DNA from 4 places in the Pseudomonas sp. 8(2025) genome. Region 4 is predicted to be linked to each of the others. Evidence: riboswitches for the same ligand, from Rfam matches in the RefSeq annotation. Region 4 holds a riboswitch; each other region holds the start of a gene.

Region 1 (2,195 bases), on a different contig from region 4:
GCTACACCGGCCGCCTGCTGTCCACCGCGCGCCTGCTGTTTGTCGCCGAATTCCCCCGGCTGTTCGGCGACAAGCTGGTGGCCGAACTGCGCGGCCAGCTCGACAGCCAGGGCCGCTCGCCGTTCTGGGACAGCCTGGGGCGGCACTTCTTCAAGATGGGTTTCCAGCAGGCCAATCGCCTGTCCAGCCACGGCAGCAAATCCTTCATCGCCGAACTGATGCCGCGCCAGCCGCTGTACACCTGCCTGCTCAGCCCCCAGGCGCAGGCCGCCATCGGCCAGGCCCACGCCAGCACCGAACAGGCGGTGAGCATCCTGCGCGACGAAGGCTTCAGCCATCAGGGCTGCATCGACATCTTCGATGGCGGGCCGCTGATCGAGGCCGAGGTGGCGAAGATCCGCAGCGTGCGCGAAAGCCAGACCCTGCCCCTGCTGGTGGGCACTCCGGATGCACAGGCGCCGGTGTGGCTGATTCACAACCGGCGCCTGGAAAGCTGCCGCATCACCGCCGCCCCCGGGCGCCTGGTTTCGGGTTGCCTACTGGTGGACCGGCTGACCGCCAAGCGCCTGCAACTGCAGCCGGGCGACTCGGTACGGGCGGTGCCGCTGCTGGCCTGCGAGTCACGCACGGCCCTGCACGCACAGCGGCACCTGGCCCCGCAAAGCGCCCTGCTCCTGTAGCCGCTGCCGCAGGCTCGGGCCGCGTTCGAAAGAACGGCCCGCAGGGGCGCGAAATCTCAAGACCGCTGAGGTGCTCGACATGAGACTGCCAAGCAAGGCCCTGCGGGCCTTTGCGCAGCCTCGCGGGCTCGGCAGCGGCTACAGAGGCGTCAGGGCGATGAATCCGGTAACACCTGGCGGCAGGCGCAACGTTGACGAACGCCGGGGCGGATGTTCATATGCCGCCCAGTTTCAGGTGCCTCCTGCCGCCGTGCAGGAGGTGAAACGGGAAACCGGTGCGCCCCTTTTCGGGCAAGTCCGGTGCTGCCCCCGCAACGGTAAGCGAGTGCTGCATTCAACAGGCCACTGTACCCAAGGTATGGGAAGGCGAATGCCGCCAGACTCGCAAGCCCGGAGACCGGCCTGTGACGTCTGTTTGGCAATCCTGCGGTGGGCGGGCATGGGCCGGTATGGTCGCGTGCCCGTGGCCGATACCCTCTCCTGCGTGCTTCCCGAAGACACTTTCGAGAAGACCAACAATGACAACACCTGACGCTTTCCTTGCACGCGACTGGCGTGCACCTGGCCGCACCATGAGCGGCGCCCTGCTCGGCTGCCTGTTCAGCCCCCTGCTGCTGGCGGACGACAGCCCCCTGACGCTGGACCGGCAATTTGTTTCCGCCCCCTCGGTGGAGTCCACCACGGTGGCCGAAATGGCCCGGTACGGCAGCAAGGTGGAGATCATCGACCGCCAGCAGATCGAACGCGCCGGCCCCAGCAGCGACATCACCCGGGTCCTGCAGATGTACGTGCCGGGGCTGTATGTGGCGCCCAAGAATGGCCCCTTCGACTACGGCACCTATTCCCTGCTGGGCGGGCGCAACGACGACACCCTGATCCTGCTGGAAGGCGTGCGCCTGAACAACCGCCTGTACGGCGGCCTGTACCTGGATACCCTGCCGGCCAACGCCATCGAGCGCATCGAGGTGCTCAAGGGTGGCCAGAGCCTGCTGTTCGGTACACAAGCGGTGTCCGGGGTGATCAACATCGTCACCCGCAGCCCGCAGACCCGCGACGTCTCCGGCGAGGTCAACCTGGGCCTGGACAGTTTCATGGGCAGGAGCGGCGACGCCCGCACCGAGCAAATCCTCAGCAACGGCCTGGGCGAGCTGGGGCTGTTGGCCTATGTCAGCCACAACGTCTCCGATGGCTACCAGCCATTTCGCAACAGCGCCTACAACGCCAACACCCGGGACAAGAAACGCAGCTATGAAGTGACCACCTTCGGCGCCAAGGCGATCCAGGGCCTTGGCGACGCTTCGCGGCTGGAACTGTTCTACCAGTACAGCGACGCCAACCTGGATTTCGCCCGCCCGGTGAACAACCGGAAAACCACCAACGACCGCATCCAGCAGATCGCCACCGCGACCTTCGAGCAGCGCCTGGGCGAAGGCTTCAGCTACTTCGTCAAGGGCCATGTCAACGACTGGGACACCCGCTACACCAGGATCGACAGCCTCGACGACGCCAGCCTCA
Region 2 (2,195 bases), on a different contig from region 4:
GTCACCCCGCCGAGCCCGACATTGGTGGCATCGGCTGCCGGCGCGGGGCATTCCAGGCCCTGCACCAGGATCTTCACCAGGTCCGCGACATAGACGAAGTCGCGGGTCTGCCCGCCATCGCCGAACAGGGTGATGGGCCGCCCGGCCTTGGCCCGCTCGCTGAAAATGCTGATCACCCCGGAATACGGCGATGAAGGGTCCTGGCGCGGGCCGAAGATATTGAAAAAGCGCAGGATCACCGGTTCCAGCCCATGCTGGCGGCGGTAGAAGTCCAGGTAGTACTCGCTGGCGAGCTTGTCCGCCGCGTAGGGCGTGAGGGGAGATTTAGGGGTGTCTTCGGCAATCGGCGTGCCCTCGCCGTTATTGCCATAGACCGCAGCACTGGAGGCGAACACCACGCGGCGGATACCGGCCGCGGTCATCGCCTCGCACAGGCGCAGGGTGGCGATGAAATTGCTCTGGTGGGTGGCCACCGGGTCTTCGACCGAAGCCTGGACCGACGCCACAGCAGCCAGATGCACCACGGCATCGCAGCCCTGAACGGCATCCGCCAGGAGTGCCGCATCGGCGGCATCCCCCACCAGCAGTTCCAGGCCAGCATCGCCCATGGGCAGATTGCCGACCTTGCCCGTGGAAAGGTCGTCCAGAACCCGCACCGCATAACCCTTGGCCAGCAGTGCATCCACGAGGTGAGAACCGATAAAACCAGCGCCCCCAGTAACCAGTATCCGTTCGGCAGACATAGATCATTCCAAAGAGAAAAACCGCGGCTACGCCGTCTGAAGCTAGCACAGCCAACGGATCAGCCCTGGCTACTTGCCATCCTGGCCATCATGTTTTGTTTGGCTGCTCTGCCCCATAGGCTGTTTCGCCTTTTTTCGGAGCAGAGTTCAGAGCTTTGGCGTCAAAAAAAAACTCAAGATAATCAATCGCTCAGCGCCGACATACTGGGTCAGAAAAGCAAAATCGTCAATAATGCGTCGATATTTGTCGATTATTTAAGCGCCAGGAAAAATAGGTCAATATATTGACTTTCCCAACATAAAGCGCTGAAACCGCCGCCGTAGCTGGCCACATGCCATTGACGCAAGGGCTCGGCAGTGCTCATATGCGCGCCAGTTTCAGGTGTCCCATGCCGCCGTGCATGGGGTTAAACGGGAAGCCGGTGCGTCATTTCGATGATCAGTCCGGCGCTGCCCCCGCAACGGTAAGCGAGCGAAGCATTCGACAGACCACTGTGCCAAGGCATGGGAAGGTGAATGCCTCATGACCCTCGCAAGCCCGGAGACCGGCCTGCAACTTCGTTTGACAACCCCGCGGTGGGCGGGCGCAGTCCGGTTTTCGTGGGCGCGGCTGCCCGCGATTCCCTATGCGTTGTTCCCTCCGGGATTCATTCATTCCTTACAAGTAGTAGGAATCGCATGTCCCGCACCTCCTTGCTGCAACACCTGGCGAGCCCCTCGCTGTGTTTCACCCTCCTGCCTTGCATGGCCTACCCGGCGCTGGCCTTGGCTGAACAGAAAACCTCCCTGGTCTTGCCCGAGACCCAAGTGAACGGAGTCTCCAGCGCCCCGCAAACCTCTCTGGACACGCCCCTGCCCGCCGGCTCGCGGCTGAACCTCACGGCCCTGGAGACTCCGGCCAGCACCAGCAGCCTGGGCAACGACGCCATCAGCAACCGCAACAACCTCACGGTGCAGGATGCCGTTACCCGCTCCCCCGGCATCACCAGCATCGCCACCCCGGGCAACGGCAATACCGCACTGTCGGCCCGCGGCTTTACCGGGCACTCCTCGGTGATGACCCTGTTCGACGGCGCGCGCCTGTACACCGGCGCCGGCAGCCAGACCTTCCCGGTGGACCCGTGGATGGTCGAGCGCATCGACGTGATCCGCGGCCCGGCCTCGGTGCTGTACGGGGAAGGCGCCACCGGCGCGGTGATCAACGTGATTGCCAAGAAGCCCTTCGACGGTGAGATCCACAACCACCTGCGCCTGGGCTATGGCTCCCATGATCGCCAGCAACTGGGCCTGGACAGCGGCGGCTCGCTGACCGATACCCTGAGCTACCGCCTGACCCTGAACCAGCAACAGAGCAATGGCTGGGTCGACCAGGGCCAGTCACGCAGCCTGGCACTCAGCGCGGCGTTACGCTGGCAAGCCACCGACGACCTCGGTTTCACCCTGGCCCATGAA
Region 3 (2,195 bases), on a different contig from region 4:
CGATCAGAATCAGGTCGGCCTCTCCCGCCGCCTCCCAGAGCAGACGGCGGCTTTCCTGCTCGCCCACCATCCACATGTCCAACTGGTACACCGCGGCACCACTGGCGCGCTCAAGAATCATCGGGTCGAGGAAATCCGGGCCGCACTTGAAGACCCGGACCTTGCGCCCCCGGTTGCGGTGCAAGCGGGCCAGGGCCGCGGTCACCGTGGTCTTGCCCTGGCCGGAAGCCGGTGCGGCGATCAACACTGCCGGGCAATGACGAACATCAGTCATGAATTCACGCTCACAGCTCGACACCTTTCTGCGCCTTGATCCCGGCCTGGAAGGCGTGCTTGACCATGCCCATCTCGGTCACGGTATCGGCCAGCTCGATCATCTCCGGCTTGGCGCCGCGACCGGTCACTACCACATGCTGCATGGGCGGACGTGCCTGCAGGTCACTGAGCACCTGATCCAGGTCCAGGTAGCCGTGCTTGAGGGCAATGTTCAGCTCGTCGAGCACCACCAGGCCAATATCCGGGTTGCTCAGCAACTCCCTGGAAACCGCCCAGGCGGCTTCAGCCGCAGCGATATCGCGCTGGCGATCCTGGGTTTCCCAGGTAAAGCCTTCGCCCATCACGTGAAAGCGCACCTGCTCGGGGAAACGCCGGAAGAACAGTTCTTCGCCGGTGCTGTTACGCCCCTTGATGAACTGCACCACGCCACACTGCATGCCGTGGCCCATGGACCGCGCCAGCATGCCGAAGGCCGAGCTGCTCTTGCCCTTGCCGTTGCCGGTCAATACCAGCAGCAGGCCGCATTCGTTGGGCGAGTTGGCAATGCGTTCATCGATCACGGCTTTTTTGCGCAACATGCGCGCCAGATGGCGCTCGTCACGATCGGGGGATTCACTCATGGGGCAGCTCTCCGTTGGGGCTGGGGAACGGGGGGCAGGGAAAAGGAACAGACGGCGCTAGCCTGGCATCGCCCACCGTGATGCCGTTGGATGGATCAGGCCGGTCTCCGGGCTCATGAGCGGCATGGCTGCCGGACTGCGCGCCTTCCCGTGTCATTGACACAGTGGCGTCAGGCGCAGTCTTGACTCATCTACCGTTGCGGGGGCAGCGCCGGAATCGTCGTCGGCTCCATCACTGGAACAGACCCTGACCGGCTTCCCTGTTTCACTCTGTCGGCCACCGGCCACAGAGCACCTGAAACAAGTCGCGAAGGTTAGAGGGTTGGGGGTGGAGCGTCAATTAAAGCCGGCCGTCGCCCCCGGCACAAAACTGCACTGCATCAATAAACTGACGCCAATCTTGTGCCACACTCAGAGCAATGATATCAAATAGCCACTTTTCAGCGCCCCAGGCGCCAACCACACAACAATAAGGGGTGAGTTCGATGCAAGGCATGATCATCAGCAATCCGAAGCTGGAATTCCTGCGCCCGATGCTGGAACGCTGGTTCGATTGCATCGATCGCTACAACGCGGTTCGCGGCGATAACGAAACGCCCTACTGGTTCGACGAGCAGGCCAATCTCGGGCTGCTCAGCGCGGCGGCCTGGATGGCCGAGATGGTCAGCCTGGAACACAGCCCCAGCAGGAAACAGCAGGAAGAAGGTGCGCGCAACGCCCGCACCGACCTGTACCTGGCCACCAAGGAAGAGCGCGCCTACATCCACGCCACCCAGCGCTGGCCAAGGGTCAACAGCCTGAACCTGACCCAGGCACTGCTGGACGTTGCCCAGGATGCAAGAAAGATCAGCTACGCCAGCGACCTGAGACTGGGTTGCCTGTTCGTTGCCCCACAAAAATCCCAGCACAGCGCTACCCCGGAAGAGCTCCAGGACATGCTCGACGAACTGCAGAAAGAGCACTGTTGCGCCGTGGCCTGGTACTTCCCCTACGCCTATCGCAAGCTGCACAACGAGGCCGGCCACTACCACCCGGGCGTCGCCGTGCTCTTCAAGGAGGCCCGCTGATCGGGCGGAACCATCGACTGGCTATGCTTCTCTATGACTACGACGTCCGTGCACTCATAGGGAAATTCGCATGCTCAAGCTTCAGCACAGCCTACTGATCGCCATCGCCGCCGGCCTCGCCGCCTGCGGCGAAACTTCCAGCCTGCAGGTGTCCGACGGCACCGGCCCCAACCCCAAGCTGCCGGAACCCAACCCGACGTTGATCCCCACGGTCAACATCGCCCCCGCCATC
Region 4 (2,195 bases):
AGAGGCCGGTGAAACCTGCGGTTTGCGCGATACGCTTGATCATGTCGGCAGGTCTCAATGGCAAGGGAAGGCGGCGCTGTGGCGGGTGTCGTGGGCCGCGTTGTGCACCGCCTCGATGTGGGAGAAGCCGGCGAAGTACACCAGGCACGCGCCGAGGATCGAGGCGCCGATGGCGGCCACCAGGCGCTGGCTCAGGGTGGAGGTCGTGCTGGCGGAGTGGCTGGTGCTGCTGATGATCGACATGGCGCTTCCCTCTGGAGTGTCAGCGGGGTAGAGGCGCAGGAAAACCCCGCGTGATGGCCACGCAGGGTTTGCAACAGCGCCCGCCCACCGCGGGTTGTTATGTAAGTGTTGCGGGCCGGTCTCCGGGCTTGCGAGGGGCAGGGCTGTGTCATGCCGTGCCAGCAAGTGTCGCCTTCCCATGCCTTGGCACAGTGGATCTGACACTTCGCTCGCTTACCGTTGCGGGGGCAGCACCGGACTGGCCACGGCTTTTTAGTTAAGCACGTGATTCACCGGTTTCCCGTTTCACCCTGTAAGGGGCACCCGTAACAAGGTGTGTAGGAGATCATGGGCGGGGCAGGGGCGTCAATTGCCGTGACCGCTGCGCAGGTGTGCGCCGCGCTCGCGCAAGGTTCAATGGCTCTTTCGCCGGCAAGCCGGCTGCTACGGGCGCATTGTCGATTGACCGTCCCCCTGGCTCTGCGTAGCCTTGCGCTTTCGAGGTTCTTCGGCCACGGGTCGAAGCTAAGAAGGGAACGCGGTCGATGCCGCGGCTGCCCCCGCAACTGTGAAGGGTTCGATTGCTGCAAGGCCACTGCATGGGCGTCGACGACGCCGGTGGGAAGGCGCAGCAATCGCCGGTCCGACGACTGGCAAGCCCTCAGCCAGGAGACCTGCCTCGATCCAAGATTCTCACTACAACCGGGCGGGGTGATCCGGTGGCGAAATCTCCGCGCGCCCGGCGTTGCGGTTCTCGTCCCGTTTGCCCGCCTCCTTTTGCCAAAGGGCATCCGATGAAAACACTGGCCAAACTTCCCGTCACCATCGTCACCGGCTTCCTTGGCTCGGGTAAGACCACCTTGCTCCGGCACATGCTGGACAACGCCCAGGGCCGGCGCATTGCGGTGATCGTCAACGAATTCGGCGAGCTGGGCATCGACGGCGAAATCCTCAAGCAATGCGCCATCGGCTGCACCGAGGAAGAGGCCAGCGGCCGAGTCTACGAGCTGGCCAACGGTTGCCTGTGCTGTACCGTGCAGGAGGAGTTCTTCCCGGTGATGCGCGAACTGGTGGCGCGCCGTGGCGACCTGGACCACATCCTCATCGAGACCTCCGGCCTGGCGCTGCCCAAGCCTCTGGTCCAGGCCTTCCAGTGGCCGGAAATCCGCAGTGCCTGCACCGTCGATGCGGTGATCACCGTGGTCGACAGCCCGGCCGTGGCCGCCGGCACCTTCGCCGCCTTCCCCGATCAAGTGGACGCCCAGCGCAAGCTCGACCCCAACCTGGACCACGAATCGCCGCTGCATGAGCTGTTCGCCGACCAGCTGTCCAGCGCCGACCTGGTGATCCTCAACAAGACCGACCTGATCAGCCCCGAAGACCTGGCCAAGGTGCGCCTGGAAGTGGCCGAGGAGCTGCCGCCGGCGGTCAAGGTCATCGAAGCCAGCAGCGGTCGCCTGCCCCTGGATGTGCTGCTGGGCCTGGGTGCCGGTTCCGAGGAACACATCGACGGCCGCCACAGCCATCACGACCATCACCATGACGGCGATGACGATCACGACGACCACGATCACGACGCCTTCGATTCCATCTCCATCGAGCTGCCCCAGGCCGACGAAAGCCTGCTGCTGGACGCCCTGACCCAACTGGTGGTCAAGCACGGCATCCTGCGGGTCAAGGGTTTCGCCGCGATCCCCAACAAGCCGATGCGCCTGCTGATCCAGGGCGTGGGCACGCGCTTCGACAAGCACTTCGACCGCAAGTGGGGCGCCGACGAGGCCCGTACCACGCGCCTGGTGCTGATCGGCCAGGAACTGGACGCCGCCCAGCTCGAAGCGCAACTGCGCGCCGCACTCAGCGTCTAAGCCATGCACCTGCTCAGGACCCAGCCCGGCGGTTTCGTGTCGGATGACAACATTGCCGACCTGGGACAAACCCCCGCCGAGCTGGTGATCCTGTGCAGCGGCGATTCC

The links. A riboswitch is a leader RNA that binds a small molecule or an ion and turns the genes downstream of it on or off. The one in region 4 is predicted to bind cobalamin.
Region 1: it holds a riboswitch for cobalamin, as region 4 does, so the genes downstream of both, ACUXVH_RS27085 (TonB-dependent receptor plug domain-containing protein) here and cobW (cobalamin biosynthesis protein CobW) in region 4, are expected to answer to the same signal.
Region 2: it holds a riboswitch for cobalamin, as region 4 does, so the genes downstream of both, ACUXVH_RS10725 (TonB-dependent receptor) here and cobW (cobalamin biosynthesis protein CobW) in region 4, are expected to answer to the same signal.
Region 3: it holds a riboswitch for cobalamin, as region 4 does, so the genes downstream of both, cobO (cob(I)yrinic acid a,c-diamide adenosyltransferase) here and cobW (cobalamin biosynthesis protein CobW) in region 4, are expected to answer to the same signal.

The regions. Positions count from the first base shown of each region.
Region 1 is NZ_JBQOIE010000018.1:56,867-59,061, forward strand. Features, by position in the region: gene ACUXVH_RS27080 (arginine N-succinyltransferase) at 1-680, shown strand, start outside; cobalamin riboswitch at 897-1,100, shown strand; gene ACUXVH_RS27085 (TonB-dependent receptor plug domain-containing protein) at 1,253-2,195, shown strand, end outside.
Region 2 is NZ_JBQOIE010000004.1:241,426-243,620, forward strand. Features, by position in the region: gene ACUXVH_RS10720 (NAD-dependent epimerase/dehydratase family protein) at 1-743, opposite strand, end outside; cobalamin riboswitch at 1,107-1,311, shown strand; gene ACUXVH_RS10725 (TonB-dependent receptor) at 1,422-2,195, shown strand, end outside.
Region 3 is NZ_JBQOIE010000019.1:27,157-29,351, forward strand. Features, by position in the region: gene ACUXVH_RS27470 (cobyrinate a,c-diamide synthase) at 1-274, opposite strand, end outside; gene cobO (cob(I)yrinic acid a,c-diamide adenosyltransferase) at 285-896, opposite strand; cobalamin riboswitch at 978-1,210, opposite strand; gene ACUXVH_RS27480 (hypothetical protein) at 1,382-1,963, shown strand; gene ACUXVH_RS27485 (PQQ-dependent sugar dehydrogenase) at 2,034-2,195, shown strand, end outside.
Region 4 is NZ_JBQOIE010000017.1:29,603-31,797, forward strand. Features, by position in the region: gene ACUXVH_RS26400 (CbtA family protein) at 1-43, opposite strand, end outside; gene ACUXVH_RS26405 (CbtB domain-containing protein) at 55-243, opposite strand; cobalamin riboswitch at 340-565, opposite strand; cobalamin riboswitch at 707-918, shown strand; gene cobW (cobalamin biosynthesis protein CobW) at 1,017-2,087, shown strand; gene cobN (cobaltochelatase subunit CobN) at 2,091-2,195, shown strand, end outside.